One region of the Pseudomonas zhanjiangensis genome, then DNA from elsewhere that is predicted to be linked to it. Evidence: predicted binding sites of a transcription regulator. Region 1 holds the regulator's gene; the other holds the start of a gene.
What was found. Region 1 encodes FliA, which starts transcription of late flagellar genes. Its sites were predicted from a motif close to CTAAAGTTTNNNNNNNNNNNGCCGNTAA; they were not measured.
Positions count from the first base shown of each region.

Region 2: a site for FliA is predicted at 1,593-1,620, ahead of AB5S05_RS06945 (methyl-accepting chemotaxis protein). Genes of this name have one in related genera too.

Region 1 is NZ_JBFTEG010000010.1:35,369-39,678, reverse strand. It holds gene flhF (flagellar biosynthesis GTPase FlhF) at 1-696, shown strand, start outside; gene fleN (flagellar synthesis regulator FleN) at 812-1,642, shown strand; gene fliA (RNA polymerase sigma factor FliA) at 1,639-2,385, shown strand; gene AB5S05_RS13340 (chemotaxis response regulator CheY) at 2,478-2,852, shown strand; gene AB5S05_RS13335 (protein phosphatase CheZ) at 2,872-3,660, shown strand; gene AB5S05_RS13330 (chemotaxis protein CheA) at 3,671-4,310, shown strand, end outside.
Region 2 is NZ_JBFTEG010000003.1:441,054-445,363, reverse strand. It holds gene AB5S05_RS06955 (hypothetical protein) at 1-20, shown strand, start outside; gene AB5S05_RS06950 (helicase HerA-like domain-containing protein) at 95-1,576, opposite strand; gene AB5S05_RS06945 (methyl-accepting chemotaxis protein) at 1,720-3,597, shown strand; gene AB5S05_RS06940 (hypothetical protein) at 3,646-3,831, opposite strand; gene AB5S05_RS06935 (pirin family protein) at 3,969-4,310, shown strand, end outside.

The sequences.
Region 1 (4,310 bases):
CAGACGCCCAAGCAGGAACCGCTGGAAGAGGGCGGGGTGATCGCCCTGGTCGGCCCGGCTGGCATGGGCAAGACAACCACCCTGGCCAAGCTGGCGGCGCGCTACGTGCTCAAGTACGGCGCGCAGAACATCGCCCTGGTGAGCATGGACAGCTACCGCATCGGCGCCCAGGAACAACTGAAGACCCTGGGCCGCATCCTCAATGTCTCGGTCACTGCGGTCGATCCGGGCGAGTCGCTGACCCAGGCCCTGGCGCCGCTGGCACGCAAGCGGGTGGTGCTGATCGACACCGCCGGCCTGCCGGCCAGTGATCCGGCGCTGCGCATGCAGCTCGAGGCGCTGGCCAGTCGCGGCATCAAGGCTCGCAACTACCTGGTATTGGCCGCTACCAGCCAGAGCCAGGTGCTCAAGGCGGCGTATCATAGCTACAAGCGCTGTGGGCTCTCCGGCTGCATCCTCAGCAAGTTGGACGAGGCGACCAGCCTCGGCGAGGTTTTAGGTCTGGCTATTGGCCAGCGTCTGCCGGTAGCCTATCTCACCGATGGGCCGCGGATTCCCGACGACCTGCAGGTGCCGCGTAGCCACCAGTTGGTCAGTCGTGCGGTCGGTTTGCAGAGCGCCGAGGACCCGAGTGAAGAGGCCATGGTTGAGATGTTCGCCGGTCTCTATCAACATCCGGCGCGACGCGCCGGCTAATGGCTGCTGCGGCAGTGGTATTGCGACGTGGGGCAGTGCTTGGCAGGGCGAATATCGGCCCGGCGCAACCAGCCTCAGGGTTCCAGTCTAACGTCAGACAAGGTGTGTAGATAACATGGGTATGCATCCCGTACAGGTGATTGCGGTGACCGGCGGCAAGGGCGGCGTCGGCAAGACCAATGTCTCGGTGAATCTGGCGTTGGCGCTGGCCGACCTCGGGCGGCGGGTGATGTTGATGGATGCCGACCTCGGGCTGGCCAACATCGATGTGCTGCTGGGGCTGACGGCCAAGCGCACGCTGGCCGATGTTATCAGCGGCGAATGCGACCTGCGTGACGTGCTGCTGCAGGGGCCGGGCGGCGTGCGTATCGTGCCGGCCGCCTCGGGCACCCAGAGCATGGTCCAGCTGACGCCGATGCAGCACGCCGGCCTGATCCAGGCGTTCAGCGAGATCAGCGATAACCTCGATGTGCTGATCGTCGATACCGCGGCCGGCATCGGCGACTCGGTGGTCAGTTTCGTCCGTGCCGCCCAGGAAGTGCTGGTGGTGGTGTGCGACGAACCGACCTCGATCACCGATGCCTACGCGCTGATCAAGTTGCTCAATCGCGACTTCGGCATGAACCGCTTCCGCGTCCTGGCGAACATGGCCCATAGCCCGCAGGAAGGCCGCAATCTGTTTGCTAAGCTGACCAAGGTGACCGACCGTTTCCTCGACGTGGCGCTGCAGTACGTAGGCGCGGTGCCTTATGACGAGTCGGTGCGCAAGGCCGTGCAGAAGCAGCGTGCGGTCTATGAGGCGTTTCCCCGGTCCAAGTGCGCCCTGGCATTCAAGGCGATCGCGCAGAAGGTCGACGCCTGGCCGTTACCGGCCAACCCCCGTGGCCACCTGGAATTCTTCGTCGAGCGTCTGGTTCATCAGCCAGCCGCGGACGCCGCCGTATGACAGCAGCCCCTGGACTCCGTATGTACAGCAAGGCGCAGGCACAAGACTCCCAATACCAGCTGATCGAGCGCTATGCGCCCCTGGTCAAGCGTATCGCCTATCACCTGCTGGGGCGCTTGCCGGCCAGCGTGCAGGTCGATGACCTGATTCAATCCGGGATGATCGGCCTGCTCGAAGCCGCGAAGAAGTATGACGTGAGCAAGGGGGCAAGCTTCGAAACCTTTGCCGGTATTCGCATTCGCGGTTCGATGCTCGATGAGGTGCGTAAAGGTGACTGGGCGCCGCGTTCGGTGCATCGAAACAGCCGCATGGTCAGTGACGCCATTCGGGTAATTGAGTCCAGAACCGGGCGTGACGCTAAAGATCACGAGGTTGCGGCCGAACTCCAATTGAGTCTGGAGGATTACTACGGCATTCTTGGCGACACTTTGGGCAGCCGCCTGTTCAGCTTCGACGACCTGTTGCAGGACGGCGAGCATGGTGGCCTGCATGAAGACGCCAGCTCCACGCATTCAGAACCCTCGCGAGACCTGGAAGACGAACGCTTCCAAGGCGCGCTGGCCGACGCCATCGCCAACTTGCCCGAGCGTGAGCGCCTGGTGTTATCGCTGTATTACGATGAAGAGCTGAATCTCAAGGAAATTGGCGAAGTCCTGGGTGTGAGTGAGTCGCGTGTCAGCCAGTTGCATAGTCAGTGCGCGGCGCGTCTGCGGGCGCGGCTGAGCGAGTGGCGCGCGCGCTAGACAGTTGGATTAGCAGGCCGGTTTCACGATTAAGGGCGTACCCAGGAACTGGGTGCGTTTGGGACTGTACGGAGGTCGACTTGGACAAAAATATGAAAATCCTCATCGTTGATGATTTTTCAACGATGCGACGGATCATCAAGAATCTCTTGCGTGACTTGGGTTTCACCAATACCGCAGAAGCCGACGATGGTGTCACCGCGTTGCCGATGCTGCAGAGTGGCAGCTTCGACTTTCTGGTGACCGACTGGAACATGCCCGGTATGACCGGTATCGACCTGTTGCGTGCCGTACGTGCCGATGAGCGCCTCAAGCATCTACCGGTATTGATGGTCACTGCCGAAGCCAAGCGGGATCAGATCATCGAGGCCGCTCAGGCCGGGGTGAATGGTTATGTAGTCAAACCGTTCACAGCCCAGGTGCTGAAAGAAAAGATCGAGAAGATCTTTGAGCGGGTCAACGGCTGATGTCTGCCGCGAGGGCGCTATGGAACACGATGATTCGCAAAGGGACGACCTTGAGTCGACCCTGAAACTCAATGCTCGCCAACTGGTCGACAGCCTGGAAAACGGCAAGTTCGGTGAAGCGGTCCAACTGATCAACGATCTCAATAAATTGCGCGACCGTGGCCTGTACCACGAAGTCGGCAAATTGACGCGGGAGTTGCACAACGCCATCGTCAACTTCCAGCTCGACCCGCGGGTACCCCACGCCAAGGAAGTGTCGCAGATCGCCGATGCGACCGAGCGTCTGAACTACGTGGTGACGATGACCGAGAATGCGGCCAATCGCACCATGGACCTGGTCGAAGAGAGTGCCCCGCTGGTCAACGACCTGGCCAGCGAGGCGCAGAGCCTGAGCGCCGAGTGGGCGCGTTTCATGCGTCGCGAGATAGGCGCAGATGGCTTTCGCGAGCTGGCCAAGCGGATCGAATTGTTCCTCGCCCGGAGCGAGCGCGACAGCGCCAAGCTGTCCGGCCATCTCAACGATATTCTGCTCGCCCAGGATTACCAGGACCTGACCGGCCAGGTGATCAAACGGGTCACGCAACTGGTCACCGAGGTGGAGAGCAATCTGCTCAAGCTGGTGCTGATGGCCAGCCAGGTGGACCGTTTCGCCGGCATCGAGCACGATCACGAACAATTGCGCGCCGAACAAAAACAACAAAAAGAACCTTCCCACGGTGAAGGTCCGCAGATTCATGCCGATAAGCGTGATGACGTCGCATCCAGTCAGGATGATGTCGACGATCTGCTATCCAGCCTAGGATTTTAGGAGCACGTCTATGAGCTTCGGCGCCGATGAAGAGATCCTCCAGGATTTCCTGGTAGAGGCCGGCGAAATTCTTGAGCAATTGTCCGAGCAGTTGGTTGAGCTTGAAAGCCGGCCGGACGATATGAACCTGCTCAATGCGATTTTCCGTGGTTTTCACACCGTCAAGGGCGGGGCGGGATTTCTTCAGCTCAATGAGTTGGTGGAGTGCTGTCATATTGCCGAGAACGTCTTCGACATCCTGCGCAAGGGTGAGCGGCGCGTCGACTCGGAGTTGATGGACGTGGTGCTCGAGGCGCTCGATGCGGTCAATGGCATGTTCGGCGAGGTGCGTGAGCGCGTCGAGCCGACGGCGGCCACTCCCGAGCTGCTGGCGGCCCTGGCGCGTCTGGCCGAGCCCGCCGGGCAGGCAACCGAGGCGGCGCCGACTGTCGCCGCGGTCGAGGTCCAGGCGCCGGCGTCCGGCGACATCACCGACAGTGAGTTCGAGCAGTTGCTCGACGCGCTCGACGCACCGGTGGCGACCGTGGCCGATGCCGCGGGCGCCAGCGACGACATTACCGACGATGAATTCGAGTCGCTGCTCGATCAGCTGCATGGCAAGGGCCAGGCGCCCAAGGTGGTCAGCGCCCAGGTCGAGCTGAGCGCTGCCG
Region 2 (4,310 bases), on a different contig from region 1:
AAAAGCCCGATCAGCCTTGATCGCCGGTCATTGCACAGCGCACTGACCGCCCCCTCGCCCTTGCCGTGACAAGGGCGAGGGGGCGAGTCTTGAATTAGCGCCTTTTATTGCCCAGCAACGAGCCCATCAAGCCGCGTACCAGCTGCCGGCCTATCTGGTTGGCCACCTGACGCACAGCGCTCTTCATCGCCTGGCTGGCCAGGCTGCCGAGCAGATCACCCGCCATGCTGCCGATGTCGGGCTCCGCCTTGGCGTCTGCCTGCGGCTTGGCCACCTCGGGACTGGCCTGGGCCGCGCGGGCAAGCAGCAGCTCGTAGGCCGACTCGCGATCCACTGGCTTGTCGTAGCGCCCGGCCAGCGGCGACTGCTGGATCAGATCGGCTCGTTCATGCTCGCTCAGCGGGCCGATACGCGACTGCGGCGGCGCGATGGCCACGCGCCGCACCATCGCCGGGGTGCCGCGCTCCTCCAGGGTGCCGACCAGCGCCTCGCCGATGCCCAGCTCGGTCAACACGCCCAGGGTGTCGAAGGCCGGGTTGGGGCGGAAGCCGTCGGCCACTGCACGCAAGGCCTTCTGTTCCCTGGCGGTGAAGGCACGCAGGCCGTGCTGGATGCGCAGGCCGAGCTGGGCCAGGATGTCATCCGGCAGATCGCCCGGCGACTGGGTGACGAAATACACCCCGACGCCCTTCGAACGGATCAGCCGCACCACCTGTTCCAGCCGCTCCTGCAGCGCCTTGGGCGTGTCGGCGAAGAGCAGATGCGCCTCATCGAAAAACAGCGCCAGCACGGGCTTGTCGGCATCGCCGCGCTCCGGCAGCTGCTCGAACAACTCGGCCAACAACCACAACAGAAAGGTGGCATAGACCTTGGGCGCCTCGTGCACCAGGCGGCTGGCGTCGAGCAGGTGAATGCGTCCACGGCCGTCGCGGTCGGGATGCAGGAGGTCTTCCAGCTGCACCGCCGGCTCGCCAAACAGGGCCTCGGCGCCCTGCTGCTCGAGGCTCGCCAGGCGACGCAGCAGGGCCTGCGCCGAGGCGCTGGTGAACAGCGCGGCGTCCTCGCCAAGGACCTGGGGCTGGCTCCTTAAGTGATTCAGCAGGGCCTTGAGGTCCTTCAGGTCGAGCAGCAGCAGACCTTCGCGGTCCGCCACCTTGAATGCGGCGTACAGCGCCGCCTGCTGGCTGTCGGTCAACTCGAGCAGGGCGCCGAGCAGCAAGGGGCCCATCTCGCTCAGGGTGGTGCGCAGCGGGTGTCCGCTCTGGCCGTCGACATCCCAGAGCGTCAGCGGATAGGCCGTCGGCCGATGCTCGAGCCAGGGCATGCTGGCGATGCGTTCGGCCACCTTGCCCTGCGCCGCGCCAGGGGCGCCGAGGCCGCAGAGGTCGCCCTTCACGTCGGCGGCAAACACCGCCACGCCGGCATCGCTGAAATCCTCGATCAGGCGTTGCAGCGTCACCGTCTTGCCGGTACCGGTGGCGCCGGCCACCAGGCCGTGGCGATTGGCCAGGCGCAAGGGTTGCCCGACCGGCTGACCTGCCTGATCCGCCCCCAGCAACATCTCAGTTACACGCATCTCGGTGCCTCCGCCGTTAAAGCAATCGTCTATTGGTCCGATACAGGGGTTACCCCCCAAACACTGCCAGTACTCACCATAGTCACTGCGCGAAATATTCAGCCAGCCAGGGCAGGCGGCAAAACCTGAAGGACAGCATACCGATGCCCTCCAACCTCAAGTTCAGTCACAAGATCCTGCTCGCGGCCTCGCTGGTGGTAATCAGCATCTTCGCTCTGTTCTCGATCTACAACGATGCGTTGCAGCGCAAGGTTATCACCGACGACCTGCACAGCTACCTGAACGACATGGGCACCACCACCGCCAACAACATCGAAAGCTGGTTGTCCGGGCGCATCCTGCTGGTGGAAAACGTGGCCCAGTCGATTGCCGGCAACAACAGCCAAGGCGCGCTGGTGAGGCTTCTCGAACAGTCGACACTGACCTCCACCTTCATGTACACCTACCTGGGCAGCGACGACGGCAAGATGACCATGCGGCCGGAGGATGAACTGCCGGACGACTACGACCCGCGCTCCCGCCCCTGGTTCAAGGATGCGGTCAATGCCGGTGGCACCACCCTGACCGAACCCTATGTCGACGCCTCGAGCAAGGAGCTGATCATCACCATTGCCACCCCGGTACGTGGTAGCGGCGTAGTGGGCGGCGACCTGAGCCTGAAGACCTTGGTACAAACCATCAACGCCCTGGACTTCGGCGGCACCGGCTACGCCTTCCTGGCCAGCGCCGACGGCACCATCCTGGTTCACCCGAACCAGGACCTGGTGATGAAGAAGCTCGGCGACCTGTTCCCCAAGAACACCCCGCGTATCAGCAGCGAGATCAGCGAGGCCGAGGAAAACGGCAGCACGCGCATCCTCACCTTCAGCCCGGTCAAGGGCTTGCCGAGCGTGCAGTGGTACGTCGGTCTGTCCATCGACAAGAGCAAGGCCTACGCGGCGCTCACCGAATTCCGGGCATCGGCGCTGATCGCCACCCTGATCGCGGTGGCCGTGATCATGGGGCTGCTGGGCATGCTGATTCGCGTCCTGATGCAGCCGCTGCACAGCCTGAGCCGCACCATGCAGGACATCGCCCAGGGCGAGGGTGACCTGACCAAGCGTCTGGACATCCAGTCCAAGGACGAATTCGGCGAACTGGCCGGAGCCTTCAACCGCTTCGTCGAGCGCATCCATGCCTCGATCCGCGAGGTGTCCTCGGCCACCAGCCAGGTCAACGAAGTGGCCCAGCGGGTGGTCAGCGCCTCCAACTCGTCGATGCTCAATTCCGACGAGCAGGCCAGTCGCACCAACAGCGTCGCGGCTGCGATCAATCAGCTCGGCGCCGCCGCCCAGGAAATCGCGCGCAATGCCGCGGACGCCTCGACCCAGGCCTCCGATGCCCGCCAGCAGGCCGAAGACGGACGCCAGGTAGTCGAGAAGACCATCCGGGCGATGAACGACCTGTCCGGCAAGATCAGCACCTCCTGCGGCCATATCGAGACCCTGAACGGCAAGACAGTGAACATCGGCCAGATCCTCGAAGTGATCAAGAGCATCTCCCAGCAGACCAACCTGCTGGCGCTCAACGCCGCCATCGAAGCCGCCCGCGCCGGCGAGGCGGGCCGGGGCTTCGCGGTGGTCGCCGACGAGGTGCGCAACCTGGCCCATCGCACCCAGGAGTCGGCCCAGGAAATCGAGCAGATGATCGAGGAACTGCAGGTCGGCTCGCGCGAGTCGGTCACCACCATGACCGAGAGCCAGCGCTACAGCGAGGAAAGCGTGGAAATCGCCAACCAGGCCGGCGAGCGCCTGGGCAGCGTGACCCAGCGCATCGGCGAGATCGATGGCATGAACCAATCGGTGGCCACCGCCACCGAGGAACAAACCTCGGTGATCGAGTCGCTGAACATGGACATCATCGAGATCAACACCCTCAACCAGGACGGCGTGATCAACCTGCAGGCGACCCTGCAGGCCTGTGATGACCTGGAACAGCAGGCAACTCGCCTGAAGCACCTGGTCGACAGCTTCCGCATCTAGCCGCCGCCATGACGACACCCGCGGGGGCGCTCATGGAGCGCCCCCGTTTCATTCCTGCGGCCTTTGCTCGGCCTTGTCACCAACGCCCTGCTGCAGCGCCTGCCATAACTGCGCGGCGCCGGCAAAGTCGCAGCCGCTGCCCGGGGCCAATGCCTGCAGATCGTAACGCCGCACACAGCCTTCGCCGAGGGTCGGCGGTGGCCGGCTGGCGGCCCGATCACCTGCTTCGCTCATGCATCGCTCCCCGTCAGGCGGCCAGTGGCCGCCGTGAAAACATCACCAGAATCGATAAGTATCCGCGCAAATTTACGCTTTTTATCGATCACCCACTTTCTCACAATGACCGCCTCTAGACGCTTCAGGAGGCGCTCATGCACCAGATCCGCCCGGCCGCCGAGCGTGGCCACACCCAACTTAGCTGGCTGCACAGTTACCACAGTTTTTCCTTCGGCAGCTATCTGGACCCACGTTTCCAGGGCTTTTCCCATTTGCGGGTGATCAACGAGGACAGGGTCGCCCCCGGCGCGGGTTTCGCCACCCACGGCCATCGCGACATGGAGATCATCAGCTACGTGCGCCGCGGCACCCTGGCGCATCAGGACTCGCTGGGGACCCGCGAGGAGATCGCGGCCGGAGAATTCCAGTTGATGCGTGCTGGCACCGGCATTCGCCATAGCGAGTTCAATGCCAGCGCGCACGAGCCGGTGCATTTC